2 regions of the Actinomadura sp. NTSP31 genome follow, and region 1 is predicted to be linked to the other one. Evidence: riboswitches for the same ligand, from Rfam matches in the RefSeq annotation. Region 1 holds a riboswitch; the other holds the start of a gene.
The links. Region 1 has a riboswitch for cobalamin ahead of ACA514_RS31900 (ribonucleoside-diphosphate reductase subunit alpha). Riboswitches for the same ligand answer to the same signal wherever they lie in the genome.

Region 1 (7,329 bases):
CGGTAGAGGTGGTCGCGCTCGTCGTCGTCGAGGACGAGCGCGCGGGCCAGCCCGTCCAGCACGGAAGGCGAAGGGCGGATGCCGCGGCCCTGCTCCAGCCGCATGTAGTAGTCCGGGCTGATGCCGGCCAGCAGCGCGACCTCCGCCCGGCGCAGGCCGGGAGCGCGCCGTCGCCCGCCGTCGGGCAGGCCCACGGACGAGGGCTTGATGCGGTCGCGCCGGGAGCGCAGGAACTCCGCCATCTCGCGTGTCGCCATGGGTCAAGTCTGCCCTCCGGAGGCTAGCCCTCCGATTCCTAGCCATGGGCGGGCACTGGTAGCCCGGGGGCGCGCGGGGCAGGGTGGAGGGCACATCCATGACAGACGAGAGGTGACTTCTCAGTGCGCTATCGCACCCTTGGAACGAACGGGCCGCAGGTGTCGGCCGTGGGGTTCGGCGCGATGAACGTGGCGCCCGTCTACGGCGGCGTCGAGGAGAGCGAGGCCGGCGACACGCTCCTGGCCGCGCTGGACGCCGGCGTCACGTTCGTCGACACCGCCGACATCTACGGCGCCGGGTACAGCGAGACCCTGATCGGCCGCATGCTGGAGAAGCGGCGGGACGAGTACGTCCTGGCCACCAAGTTCGGCGGGAACCAGGACGGGAACGGCATCCTGATTCCCGGGATGGGCCGGCCGGAGTACGTCAGGCGCGCGCTGGACGCCAGCCTGTCCCGGCTCCGGACCGACCATGTGGACCTGTACTACCTGCACCGCCTCGACCCGACGACCCCGATCGAGGAGACGGCCGGGGCGCTGGCCGAGCTGGTCGAGGCGGGGAAGATCGGCGGCTACGGGCTGTCGGAGGTGTCCGCGCGGACGCTGCGGCGCGCCCACGCCGTCCACCCCGTGACGGCGCTGCAGACCGAGTACTCGCCGTTCCAGCGGGCGCCGGAGGCCGAGCTGATCCCGGCGTGCGCGGAGCTGGGGATCGCGTTCGTCGCCTACAGCCCGCTCGGGCGCGGCCTGCTGGGCGGCCAGGTCCGCAGGTTCGACGATCTCGAGAAGGGCGACTGGCGGCGCGGCAATCCCCGTTTCCAGGCGGGGAACGTGGAGCGCAACGCCTCGCTGGCCGACCGGGTCGCGACGCTCGCCGCCGAGCAGGGCGTCGCGCCGGCGCAGCTGGTGCTGGCGTGGTCGATCCACCGGGGCGCCCTGCCGATCCCGGGGACCCGCAGGGCCGCGAACGCCCGCGCCAACGCCGCGGCCGGCGACCTCACGCTGGACGCCGCCGTCTTCGCGCGGCTGGAGGAGATCGTCCCGCCGGACGCGGTCGCGGGCGCGCAGGGCAACGAGGCGTACCTGGCCAACCTCGACACCGCGTGACCCGCGCGGAACGGCCCTCCCCGGCATCCCGGGGAGGGCCGTCCGTGCACGTCAGCGGCGAGGGCCGCCGCGCAGGCGGGACAGGAGGTTGCGGGCCTTCTCCTGGTTGCGCGGATCGTTGATGAGCCGCTCCGCCTTCGCGCGCGCCTTCTGGGCCTGCGGGCTGCGGGCCAGCTGTTCGGCCTTGGCCCGCGCCTTCTGCCCCTGCGGGCCGTGAGCGAACTGCTCCGCCTTCGTGCGCGCTTTCTGAGCCTGGGGGCTATGAGCGAATTGCTCCGCCTTCGCCCGGGCCTTCTGTCCCTGCGGTCCCCGGACGAACTTCATGATCCGGTCGATGAGAGAAGCCACGTTCTTCCTCCTCGGCCTAGCTTCACCCTGTTCAACGAGTACCCGGGCCGGAAAGTTCGTCAGAACGCCTCGTCGAACGCGACGCTGCCCTCCACGCCGATCTGGTAGGCCGAGACGCGGCGCTCGAAGAAGTTCGACAGCTCCTGGACGTCCTGCAGCTCCATGAACGCGAACGGGTTGACCGTCCCGTAGCGGGCGGGCAGGCCGAGCCGGACGAGGCGCTGGTCCGCGACGTACTCCAGGTAGGCGCGCATGTCGTCCGCGCTCATCCCGGGCAGGCCGTCGCCGCACAGGTCGCGGGCGAAGGCCAGCTCCGCCTCGACCGCCTCCTCCAGCATGGAGGTGACCTGCGCGGTCATCTCCGCGTCGAACAGACCGGGTTCTTCGGCCCGGACGGTGTCGACGACGGAGAACGCGAACTCCATATGCATCGACTCGTCTCGGAACACCCAGTTCGTCCCGGACGCGAGGGCGTTCAGCAGGCCGCGGGAGCGCAGCCAGTAGACGTAGGCGAACGCGCCGTAGAAGAACAGCCCCTCGATGCAGGCGGCGAAGCAGATCAGGTTGAGCAGGAACGCGCGCCGGTCGGCGGCGGTGCGCAGCTCGTCGAGCGAACCGAGCGCGTCGATCCACCGGAAGCAGAACCGCGCCTTCGCCCGGATGGACGGGATGTGCTCGATCGCCGCGAACGCGCGGGCCCGCTCGTCCTGGTCGGGCAGGTAGGTGTCGAGGAGGGTCAGGTAGAACTGGACGTGCACGGCCTCCTCGAACAGCTGCCGCGACAGGTAGAGGCGGGCCTCCGGCGCGTTGACGTGCTTGTAGAGGTTGAGGACGAGGTTGTTCGCCACGATCGAGTCGCCGGTGGCGAAGAACGCGACCAGCCGGTTGACCAGGTGCAGTTCGGCCGGCGTGAGCCGGGCGAGGTCGGGCAGGTCGGAGGCGAGGTCGATCTCCTCGACGGTCCAGGTGTTGCGGATCGCGGCGCGGTAGCGCTCGTAGAAGTCGGGGTAGCGCATGGGCCGCAGGGTCAGGTCCATGCCGGGGTCGAGCAGCGGCATTATTGGCAGGCCTCGCAGGTCTCGGGGTTCTCCAGGGAGCAGACCGCCGCGGCGACGGTCGTCTGCGCGATCCGCGTGGCGGGGCGCGAGCGCAGGTAGTAGGTGGTCTTGAGGCCGCTGCGCCACGCGTAGGCGTACATCGAGGAGAGCTTCCCGATCGTCGGGGTCTCCATGAACAGGTTCAGCGACTGGGACTGGTCGATGTACGGGGTGCGGGCGGCGGCGAGGTCGATGAGGGCCTTCTGCGGCAGTTCCCAGGCCGTCCGGTAGAGGCCGAGCATCTCCTCCGGCAGGTCGATCAGGCCCTGGATCGAGCCGTTGGCGCGCTTGATCGCCTCGCGGACGGCGTCGTTCCACAGCCCGAGCGACTTGAGGTCCTCGACGAGGTACCCGTTGATCTGCAGGAACTCGCCGGACAGCGTCTCGCGCTTGAACAGGTTGGACACCTGCGGCTCGATGCACTCGTAGCAGCCGGCGATGGACGCGATCGTGGCGGTCGGCGCGATCGCGATGAGCAGCGAGTTGCGCAGGCCGACGTCGGCGATCCGGGCGCGGAGAGCGTCCCATTCGGCCGGACGCGTCGGCGCGGCGTCCGGGAAGTGGTCGAGGTGGAGCCGCCCGCGCGCGGTGCGGGTCTCGGCGTAGGCCGGGAGCGGGCCGTGGGCCTCCGCGAGATCGGCGGACGCGGCGTAGGCGGCGAGCGCGATCTCCTCGGCGATCAGGGTCGACAGCTCGCGCGCCTCGGCGGAGTCGAACGGCAACCGCAGCGTGAAGAACACGTCCGCCAGCCCCATCACCCCGAGGCCGACGGGACGCCATTTGCGGTTGGCCGTTTCCGCTTCGGGCGTCGGATAGAAGCCGCGGTCGATCGTGCGGTCCAGGAACCGGACGGCGGTGCGGACGGTCGCGCGGAGCCGGTCCCAGTCCATCCCGGACGGCGAGACGTGCGCGGCCAGGTTCACCGACCCGAGGTTGCACACGGCCGCCTCGCTGTCGCCCGTGACCTCCAGGATCTCCGTGCACAGGTTGGACAGGTGGACGGTCCGGCCCGGCTCGGCGGTCTGGTTGCAGGCCCGGTTCGCGGCGTCCTTGAAGGTCATCCACCCGTTGCCGGTCTCCGCCAACGTGCGCAGCATCCGCCCGTACAGCTTGCGGGCCGGGACCTGCCGGACGTACCGGCCCTCCTTTTCGGCCGCCCGGTACGCGGCGTCGAAGGCGTCGCCCCACAGGTCCGTCAGCTCCGGGACCTCCTTCGGGTCGAACAGCGACCATGTCCCGTCGGCCTCGACGCGGCGCATGAACTCGTCCGGGATCCAGTTCGCCAGGTTCAGGTTGTGGGTGCGGCGCGCGTCCTCGCCGGTGTTGTCGCGCAGTTCGAGGAACTCCTCGACGTCGGCGTGCCACGGCTCCAGGTACACGCACGCGGCGCCCTTGCGGCGGCCGCCCTGGTTGACGGCGGCGACGGACGCGTCGAGCGTGCGCAGCCACGGGACGATCCCGTTGGAGTGCCCGTTCGTCCCCCGGATCAGCGATCCGCGCGAGCGGACCCGCGTCCAGGAGATCCCGATCCCGCCCGCGTACTTGCTGAGCCGCGCGACCTGCCCGTACCGCTCGTAGATCGCCTCCAGCTCGTCGCGCGGCGAGTCCAGCAGGAAGCAGGACGACAGCTGCGGGCGGCGGGCCGCGGAGTTGAACAGCGTCGGCGAGCTGGGCAGGTACGACAGCGTGCTGAGCAGCCCGTACAGCTCCGCCGCCTCGTCCACATTCTCGGACAGGCCCACGGCGACCCGCAGGAAGAAGTGCTGCGGGCGCTCCAGGACGAGCCGCGTGCGCGGATGCCGCAGCAGGTAGCGGTCGTAGAGGGTGCGGAGGCCGAAGTACCCGAACCGGTCGTCCGCGTCCTCGTCGATCAGGGCGTCCAGGGCCGCGGCGTTGGCGGCGACGAACGCGGCGGGGCCGTCGGCCAGCAGGCCCTCGGCGTGCGCGGCGGCGACGGACCCGGCGAACGTCCGGACCCCGGCTTCGGCGGCCTCGTCGCGGATACCGGCGGCCAGCAGCCGCGCGGCGACCCGGGAGTACCCCGGCTCCACCGCGACGAGCGCGGCGGCCTCCCGGGTCGCCAGGTCCCGCAGGCCGGCGGCGCTCGCGCCCGCGCCGCCCCGGACCGCGCCGAGCACCCGTTCCGGCGCGGTCCCCTCGATGCCGGCGCAGGCCGCCGCGACCTCGGCGGCGATCCCCCCGGTGGTGGCCGCCTCCGCCGGAGCCCGCATGGTGACTGTCACGTTCTCTCCCTCGTGAGCCGGCCTCGCGAGGGCGTGCGAACGGGCGCGACGGCATGCTGCCGCGCACCGTCCCCCGGCTCACCCGCGAAGCCTCGGACGTACGGCGTGCATGGCAGGTCTTCGGACTCGCGGGCGCCCGCGCCTCCTGCCGGAGACGCGACCTACTGGCCGTCGCTTCCCGATCCGGTCGCCCGGTTCAGTGCCTGTGACGGCGGTCGTTCCCGCTCACCGCTGCGGGGCAGTCCCGGACTTTCACCGGGTTCCCTCTTGCGACGCCCCCGCCGCGAGCGGCGGGGGCGAACCAGCACGGGGTTGAACCCTACATCTTGTTGATCCTCATTGCGCAACCCCAACATGTAGGGCGCGTCGGGGCCGGTTTCCGGGGTCGGATGCGGCCGGCCGGACGGAGGTGGGACGATGTCCCCGTCATGTCCCCGCGTCCCCGGCAGCCGGTCTTCCGCACCGCGCGCGCGGTCGTCTTCGCGACCGTCTGCGTGTCGTTGGCGACCCTCGGCCATGCCCTGGCGTCGCACGAGCCGGTACCGGGCTGGGCGGTGCTCGCCGGGTTCGGCGCGGTGCTGGCGGTCACGCTGGCGCTCGCGGGCCACGAGCGGTCCCTCCCGACGATCACGGGCGGGCTGCTCGGCGGGCAGTTCGCGCTGCACGCGCTGTTCTCGGGCGCGACCGACGGCATGCGCCACTGCGAGGCCGCCGTCCAGGCCGGGCACGGCGCGGCGATGCCGGTGCACGGCCCCGGCACGTCGATGACGCTCGCGCACTGCGCGGCCGCCGTGGTCGCGGCGTGGTGGCTGCGGCGCGGCGAGCGGGCCGCGTGGTCGCTCGCGCGGCGCCTGGCGTCCGCCGCCGACCGCCCGATCCGGCTGCTGCTCGCGCTGCTGCTCATCGAACCCGCGGAGCGTCCGGTCCGTACCCCGGTGGTGCCGGTGGCGGCCGGTGCCATGGCCACGGGACGTGCGCTCCGGCACCAGGTCGTCCGGCGGGGACCCCCGCCGCGTTCGAGGGCGCTCGCTCACCTCTGAGCGGAGCGCCGTACGTCACCGGACGCCGAACCCGGCGTGTCCGGCCCGATCCGTACGACTCGAACGGAGTTCCGTCTTGACCTCCCTCTCCCACGCCCGCCGGCTGGGCGCGGTCGCCTCGCTGGCCGGCCTCGGCGTCATCGCGCTCGCCACCGCCGCGTCCGCGCACGTCACCGTCAACCCCAAGACCGCCGAGCAGGGCTCCTACGCCAAGATCTCGTTCCGGGTGCCGAACGAGGAGGACAACGCCGACACCACCAAGCTCGTCGTGAACCTGCCCGCCGACCACCCGGTCTCGTCGGTGTCGGTCCGTCCCGTCCCGGGCTGGACGGCGAAGGTCGTGGAGTCCAAGCTCCCGGCGCCGGTCAAGACCGAGGGCGGCGAGCTGACCAAGGCCGTCACGCAGATCACCTGGTCCGGCGGGAAGATCGAGCCCGGCCAGTTCGAGGAGTTCGACGTCTCGCTCGGCCCGCTGCCGGCCGACACCGACACGATGACCTTCAAGGCCGACCAGACCTACTCCAACGGCGAGGTCGTCAAGTGGGAGCAGGACCCGGGCGACGGCTCGAACGAGCCCGAGCACCCGGCGCCCACGCTGAAGCTCACCCCGAAGGGCGCCACCGGCACCGCGACCGCCGGCCTCACCGCGCAGTCGAAGCCCGCCGCCAAGGCCGACGCGAGCTCCGACGACGGCACCGCGCGCGTGCTCGGCGGCGTCGGCATCGGCGTCGGGGTGATCGGCATCGCGGTCGGCGGCTACGGCCTGGCCCGCGCGCGGAGCCGGGCGTGACCCGGGCCGTCCGGCGCGCCGCCGCCGGGATCGCCGCCGCCGGCGCCGCGCTCGCCCTGACCGCGTCCCCCGCCTCCGCGCACACCTCGCTCACCGGGGCCAGCCCGGGGCAGGGCGCGACGGTCGCGCCGCCCGCGCAGGTCGTCCTGACCTACGGGGACCCGGTGCAGCTGCCGCAGGTGGTGATCACCGACGCCAGGGGCGGGCGGCACGAGTCGGGCGCGCCGCAGGCGGTGGACAACAAGGTCACCGAGGCGGTGAAGGGCACGCTGCCGAACGGGGTCTACACGGTCGGCTGGCGCGTGGTGTCGCCGGACGGCCACCCCATCAGCGGAACGTACAAGTTCACCGTCACCGGATCGGCGGGCGCGGCACCGGCACCGGCGGCCTCGGCGTCGGCCTCGGCCTCGGCTTCCAATGCCTCCGGGCGGGCCTCGGACGGCTCGT
Region 2 (7,329 bases), on a different contig from region 1:
CCAGGACCTGGACCTGCCGGACCGGTTCGGCTGCGTGCTGCTGATGTCGTACCTGGTCAACTACGGCGACCGGGAAGCCCTCCTCGCCGCCTGCGGGCGGCACGTCCGGCCGGACGGCGTGGTCGTCGTGCAGCGCGAGACGCCGCGCTGGCACGACGAGGCGGCCCCGCGCGAATGGGCCCGCGACGGCGTCCAGTACCGCATGACGGACGTCGAGCGCCCGGCGCCCGGGCTCGTCGCGGCGACGATCGAGTACCGGATGGGCGAGCGGCACTGGACCCACTCGTTCACGTCCCGGCGGCTCGGCGACGACGAGCTCCCCGCCGTGCTGGAGGCGGCGGGCCTGCGCCTCGACCGCTTCCTGGACGACGACCGCGGCTGGTTCACCGCCCGCCCCCTCTGACACCTGCGGCCCGGCCTCAGCGCTCAGCACTCGGCGTTCTTGTAGGTCTTCGGCTTCGTCCCCTTTCCGGGGAAGACGACGAGAAGATGCCGCTCGTTGGGAGGCTCGTCCATCAGGGTCTCGGGCGCCTGACGGCCGCGCACGTACACGCGGAGCCGGTAGTGCCCCGGACCGGCGACGGTCACGGCCGGGAAGGGCAAGGGCCCGTCCATCGCCGACAGCAATGCGCGTCCGTTCGGGCTGTCGAATCCCACTTCGGTGACGCGTTCCCAGCCCTTGAGCGCGAGAGGCGGCGCCTTCTTGTAGGCGCGGACGGTCACGCACAGCCAGCTCTCGGTTCCGGTGACGACGGTGGCTTCTCGGTCGCCGCTCGCAACCAGGCCGTCATTGACGGCTGCCTCGAATGATTCACCGGAGCTCCCCTCGTCGCCGATCAGGTAGCTGCTGCTCTCCCCGCCATCGATGACCCGCGTGGCCTGCCGGACGGGATGGAAACCCGCAGGAATGCCGTGCCGGCAGGTCGCCAATGCCTTCGCCTTGTTCTGCTTGTACTGCGTGTCGAGGGCCGCCATTGAGCGCTTCTGGGCCGCTCGCCGTTCGTCCGCCGTCGCCGGGCACAGGTAAGCCATCTGCTGAATCGCCGGCGGGACGGTCCCTCGCAGCATTCCCCTGGTCAACGGTTCGCCGCGGCACGCGCGCCGCCCGATCTCGATCTGCTCGCCGTCGGTGAGCCGGTCGCCACGCGGAAATCCGCCGCCGTACCCCAGGAGGTAGCCACGAACGGAGCAGAGGAAGGCGATCTCCCTTTCACGCTGCGATAATGCCGCCATGACCTGCGTGAACGGCGCCGTTCCTGACATGTTGGCGCGCTCGACATGCCTGCATTCGGCCTCGCTCCCTGCGTAGCGGGGCGGCGCCTCCTGGTCGGCGGCGACGCAGAGGACGAGCCCGGCGAAGAGCGTCCCGCCGACCAGGCGAGGCGCCCGAGGACCGGGGCGAGGCGCTCGAAAGCCGGGGCGATAGGTCGAAACGAGAATGAGGACCAGGGGCACCGCGCCGTACGCCCAGCGCGCGGCTCCCCAGCCGCCCATCGGCAACCACAAACGAACGCATTGCTCCCCCCAACGCGCCACGTCGTAGCCGAAGAGGGCCGGCTCGGCCAATGTCACGAAAGCGAGCACCGCCGCCGTCGCCCATCCGACGAACCGCCGCCGGACCACCAGCCACAGGAGGAAGGCCGGAAGGACGACCAGGATCGGCCAGCCGTGCAAAAGCCTGTATCCCGGAACTGACCAGAGTTCGGCCTGGTGCGACCATCCCTGGCAGGCATCGGAAGCGATGACACTGAGGTAGCCCTGTGCGCCCTTCCTCACGCTGAACAGTGAGGTGACGACGCCCCTCACCATCGGTTCTGCGGTAATGGCGACGGCGACGATCCATAACCGCATCTGCGTGCGCTGGCTCCAATGGGACATGGCCCCAGGACCCTAGTGAATGAGCACTCCCGCCGAGACGTTTCCGGAAAGCCCGCCGCGTGCCGGTCCCGTCCCGCGGCCCGGAGTGTCGGACCCGTGCGCGAGATTGGTCGCGCAGAGCGGAGCCGGAACGGGTGGAGGACTGGATGGACGAGAACGCCTGGTGGGCGTTGATCGGGGCCGCGCGGGCCGAGGCCGGCGAGCGCGCCGACGACCGCGACTCACCCGACGACCCGCTGGTCGATCTCGTGACCGCCCGGCTGTCCGGCCTGGACGGCCCCGCGATCGTCGCGTTCGACGTCCTGCTGACGCGGCTGCTCGACTCGGCGTACCGGCGGCCGCTCTGGAACGCCGCCTACCTGATCGAGGGCGGCTGCGGCGACGACGGCTTCATGGACTTCCGCGCCGGGCTCGCGTTGCTGGGGCGCGAGGTGTTCACCCGGGCGGTCGGCGATCCCGACTCTCTGGCCGGCGTGTCCACGGTGGTGCGCATGGGCCGGGAGGGCCGTGGCTGGATCGGCGCGGAGGGCCTCCACTACGCCGCCAAAGAGGCGTACGAGCGCGCTCTGGGCGAGACGGCGTCGTTCGACGCGGCGTTCGAGCGGGCCCTGGACGCGATGCGGCGGCCCGAGCGCCCGGCGGGCGAGGGCTGGGACGTCGAGGACGACGCCGAGACCCGGCTGCGGCTCCCCCGCCTCGCCGCCCTCTTCCGCTGAGCGGGGCCTCAACTAACAGTAGCTTGACAGCTAATGGAATTAGCTTTAGCTTGTAGCTAACGCCATTAGCCGAGCAGGAGGGCCGCAGGCCATGAGCAGCGTCACCGTCCCGACCGTCCGCAAGCACTCCGTCCCGCTCATCGCCCGCCGCGCCGCCTGGGCGGCGAACGCGCTGTTCTGGAGCGCGTTCGCCGTTCTCGAAGGCGTCAACCACGGCTGGCTCGCGGCGCTGGTCGCGGTGGCGTTCTTCATCGCGCCCGACCTGACGTTCCTGGCCGGGGCGCGCGACGCGCACACCGTCGAACGCGGGCAGCTTCCGGCGCGCGCCGTCCCCTACTACAACACCGCGCACCGCGCGCTGATCCCCCTCGCGCTGATGGCGCTCTACACCGTCGCGCCGATCACGTGGGCCCCGATCTTCGCCGGTCTCTGCGGCTGGCTCGCGCACATCTCGATCGACCGCGCCGTCGGCTACGGCCTGCGCACCAAGGACGGCTTCCAGCGCCGCTGACCGGGCTCCCCACCGGTATGATCTTCGCGGCATGAACTGACGCGAGGTGCCCCTCGGGGAGAATCGGGAAGCCGGTGCGAATCCGGCACGGGCCCGCCGCGGTGACCGGGGAGCTGCCGCCCACGCGCGCGAGCGCGGCCACTGGCCGCCAGGCCGGGAAGGCGGGCGGACGGGCGTCGATCCGGGAGTCCGAAGACCGGCCTCGCTCCGACGGCCGCCGTCCCGGCGGCCCGACCGCAGCGGGAGCCTGCCCATGAACCTCTACGACGTCATCCACCGCCGCCGCGACGTGCGCGGCGAGTTCACCGGGGCGCCGATCCCGGCGGACGTCCTCGACCGGGTCCTCACGGCGGCGCATGCCGCCCCCAGTGTCGGCCTCTCACAGCCCTGGGACTTCGTCGTCGTCCGCGACCCGGACGTCCGGCGCGCCTTCCACGACCACGTCCAGTCCGAGCGCGACGCCTTCGCCGCCGACCTCACCGGCGACGCCGCCGAACGCTTCGCCCGCATCAAGATCGACGGGGTGCTCGAATCGAGCCTGTCGGTCGTGGTCACCTACGACGCCGAGCGCGGCGGTCCGGCGGTGCTCGGACGGCACGCGATCGCCGACGCGGGCCTGTACTCGGTGTGCCTGGCCATCCAGAACCTCTGGCTGGCGGCCACGGCCGAGGGCCTGGGCGTCGGCTGGGTGTCGTTCTACCGGGAGCCGCACCTGCGCAACCTCCTCGGCATACCGGAAGGCATCCGGCCTGTCGCCTGGTTGTGCCTGGGCCCGGTCACGCACCTGGAGACCGTCCCCGATCTCGAACGGCACGGCTGGCGCCGGCGCCGTCCCCTGGACGCCGCCCTCCACCACGACCGCTGGTGAACGCGGCATCCGAATAGTCGGCCCCGGACAGTAAGGTCGCCGCCATGGGCGAAGTACGGGTGGTGCTGATCGGAGGGACGTCCAACACCGGAAAGTCGACCATCGCGGCCGCCGTGGCGGACGAGCTCGGATTCGAGCACAGGTCGACGGACTACCTGGCGCGCCACCCCGGACGGCCCTGGCGGACCCCGGAGCGCGAGGTCCCACCGCACGTCGCCGACCATTACGCGACGCTCACGACCGATGAGCTGATCAGGTCCGTCCTCGACCATTACGAAAGGCTGTGGCCCCGCATCGCGGAGATCGTCACGGATCACGCGGCGGGGCCCGGCCGCGGACTCGTCCTGGAGGGGTCGGCGCTCTGGCCGGCGCGCGTCGCGGAACTGGCCGTCCCGCACACGGCCGCCGTGTGGTTCACCGCCGACCCCGCCGTCTTGCGCGCCCGCGTACACGCATTGGGCCACTACGCGGAGGCCACACCCGAGGAACGACACTTGATGGACCGGTTCCTCGCCCGTACCGAGCGCTACCAGACGCTCATGCTGGACGCCGTCGACAGGCTGGGACTCGCTCGCATCGACACGGGAACCGGCCGGTCCGTACCGGAGCTGGCCGGCACGGTGCTCACGACCGTCCACGCACAGGACGCCGTCGGACGCTCGCCCGCCGCCCCCTGACCGGCCGCCGCGAGAAGGGACGGGGCGGTTCCGGGCAATCAAGGACGTGACCACCCTCCACGCCGCCAGAAGGGTCCCCCATGGCCACTCCCCCAGCACCGCGGGACCAGCCGTGACGGGCGCCCCCTCTGAGACGAGCAGATCCGCCGACCCGGAGCCGTCCGACGCCGACGTCATCACCGCGGCGCGGCGGAACCCCGAACGGTTCGCGGACCTCTTCGACCGGCACTACGCGCAGATCCACCGCTACGTGGACCGGCGGCTCGGCGCGGACGCCGCGGACGACATCGCGGCCGAGACCTTCCTGATCGCCTTCCGGCGCCGCGCGGCGTTCGACACGGCGCACGCGTCGGCGCGGCCCTGGCTTTACGGCATCGCGACCCGGTTGATCAGCCGTCACCGCCGCGACGAGCTGCGCCGCTACCGGGCGATGGCGCGGCTGCACACCGCCGACGCCGTGGAGAGCCACGAGAGCAGCGTGACCTCGGCGGTGGCGGCAGCGAGCCTCGGCCTGAGCCCGGCCCTGGCCGGGCTGCGGCACGGCGACCGCGACGTCCTGCTCCTGGTGGCGCTGGCCGACCTCAGCTATCCGGAGGTCGCCGAGGCCCTCGGGATCGCCTACGGCACGGTCTGCTCGCGGCTGAGCCGCGCCCGCCGGCAGGTCCGCGCGGCGCTGCACGCATCGGGCCACGAGGAGGACGACCGTGGATGATCTGAGCCTCATCGATCAGCTGCACGTCGCGGAGCGGCCCCCGTCCTCCGAGACCACCCGGTCGGCCCGCCGCCGCCTGCTGGCCGAAGCCACCGGGCCCCGCCCCCGGGGCCGCCGCGTCGCGCCGCTCCCCCGCTCCAGGCGGATGACGGCGCTCGTCGCAGCCGCCACCGCCTGCGTCCTCGCCGGCGTCTCCTGGACGGCCTACCGGTGGGAGACGCGTCCGCTCTACCACCCCGAGCCGCTGGCCGACCAGAACGGCCCCGCGTCCACGTTCCTGCTCTCCGCCGCGGACGCGAAGACACAGCACGCCTCCGACGGACGGCTTTGGTACGTGCACCGCGTGGTGGGCGAATCGGTCGTGGCGTCATCTCCCTTTCACCCCGGCGCCCACTACACCGTGCAACTCACGCGAGACTCCTACAGCCTCGGCGCCAAGTCGGCGAAGGAGTTCGGGACGCTCCCCCGGACAGACCAGACGACGACCGGGACGAGCTGGGACGGCGATGACGTCGACGTCCGCCCCGTCACGCCGGCCGACGAGAAGGCCTGGGATGCGGATCTGCGTCCCGACGCACAGGACCTCCACCTCCCCGGACCCGACGAAGAACGCGGCCCGTTCAAGCAGGAGGGCGCCGAACTCGACTTCGACACCCGCGACGAGCGCCGGCTCCCCGCGAATCCGTCCAGGCTGCGCGCGTGGATCCTGAACTACGCGACCAAGTTCGACCACACGCCGTTGCGCGACCCGGACCTCTACCTGTTCACGGCCGCCCCCATCCTGCTGGTCGACCGCGTCGTCACCGACCGGGTGCGGATCGCGACCTACCGGATGCTCGCCGGACTCCGCGACGTCAGGACCATCAACGGCACGGACGCCGCCGGAAACCCGGGCCGGGGCGTCGCGATGCGGCAGACCACCCGCGACTACGGCACGATCGAGTGGCAGCTCCTCATCGACCCCGCGACCGGACGGCTCACCGCCAGCCAGGGCATCATCGTGACCCCCGGCGCCAAGAACGCGGGCCTGCGCCCCGGCACCCGCCAGTTCTTCGAGATCGTCAAGACCGCCGAATGGACGAACGCGCCCCGCGACAGCCTGCTCCCGAAGTCGATCACCGACCCGAACTGGCAGCCCCCGATGAACTGACAACCGGAACCGCACCCGACCGTCCGGGGAACGGATGCTCGCGCACTCGTCCCCCGGTACCCGCGTCAGCGAGCGAGGTCGAAGGATCCGGCCTTGGCATCGGCGAGGAGGGACGCCCACCCGGACGGCGCGACGGCCAGCACCGCCCCGTCCGGATCCTTCGAGTCCCGCACCGCCACCCGGCGCTCTACCGCCGCCACCTCAACACACTGCCCCTCGCTGCCACTACTGCGACTGCTCTTGCGCCAGGCCACAGCGGCCTCGACGCACTCCTGTCCTTCACCGCCACTGTGGCTGCTCTTCCGCCAAACGGCGGCGACCTCCACGCACTCTGAACCGCCACCGCCGCTGTGGCTGCTCTTCCGCCAAGGGGAGAACCAAAACTCCTTGCTGGTCATGGTGCCGACACTAGCCGCTGGATCATCGCTATGGAGTCTGATGGCGCAAGCGCGGCCGCCCTCAGATGGTCAAAGACCATGTCGTGGTAGCGGATATCCGCAAGATCTTCTAGATACCAGCCCGCCGTCTGATTCTCAACAAGAACAACAGACAAATCTTCAGTCGCCAAGGTAGTGAACGAACCATTGTGACCAGGGTGCGCACCCGCAGCGAACGGGAGTACCTGTAAGGTCACATTCGGCAAGGCTGCCACATCTACCAGGCGTCGAAGCTGCCCTCGCATCACTTCAGCACCCCCGAACTGCTGATAGAGCGCCGCCTCGCCGAGGATGGCCCAGAAACGAAGAGGCGCATCACGGTAGAGAATCTGCTGACGGCGCATTCGCAGCTCAGTGAGCCCCTCGACGTCATGGGGATC

Region 2: another riboswitch for cobalamin. It lies ahead of bluB (5,6-dimethylbenzimidazole synthase); the one in region 1 lies ahead of ACA514_RS31900 (ribonucleoside-diphosphate reductase subunit alpha).

Annotation. Positions count from the first base shown of each region.
Region 1 is NZ_JBGNUT010000022.1:105,398-112,726, reverse strand. Features, by position in the region: gene ACA514_RS31920 (helix-turn-helix transcriptional regulator) at 1-257, opposite strand, end outside; gene ACA514_RS31915 (aldo/keto reductase) at 381-1,364, shown strand; gene ACA514_RS31910 (hypothetical protein) at 1,416-1,712, opposite strand; gene ACA514_RS31905 (ribonucleotide-diphosphate reductase subunit beta) at 1,772-2,770, opposite strand; gene ACA514_RS31900 (ribonucleoside-diphosphate reductase subunit alpha) at 2,770-5,052, opposite strand; cobalamin riboswitch at 5,146-5,373, opposite strand; gene ACA514_RS31895 (hypothetical protein) at 5,481-6,092, shown strand; gene ACA514_RS31890 (YcnI family protein) at 6,169-6,882, shown strand; gene ACA514_RS31885 (copper resistance protein CopC) at 6,879-7,329, shown strand, end outside.
Region 2 is NZ_JBGNUT010000006.1:139,100-146,428, reverse strand. Features, by position in the region: gene ACA514_RS12550 (class I SAM-dependent methyltransferase) at 1-403, shown strand, start outside; gene ACA514_RS12545 (hypothetical protein) at 427-1,878, opposite strand; gene ACA514_RS12540 (DUF4240 domain-containing protein) at 2,025-2,594, shown strand; gene ACA514_RS12535 (DUF4260 family protein) at 2,686-3,105, shown strand; cobalamin riboswitch at 3,133-3,325, shown strand; gene bluB (5,6-dimethylbenzimidazole synthase) at 3,359-3,973, shown strand; gene ACA514_RS12525 (hypothetical protein) at 4,018-4,650, shown strand; gene ACA514_RS12520 (RNA polymerase sigma factor) at 4,763-5,362, shown strand; gene ACA514_RS12515 (hypothetical protein) at 5,355-6,512, shown strand; gene ACA514_RS12510 (DUF397 domain-containing protein) at 6,578-6,910, opposite strand; gene ACA514_RS12505 (helix-turn-helix domain-containing protein) at 6,907-7,329, opposite strand, start outside.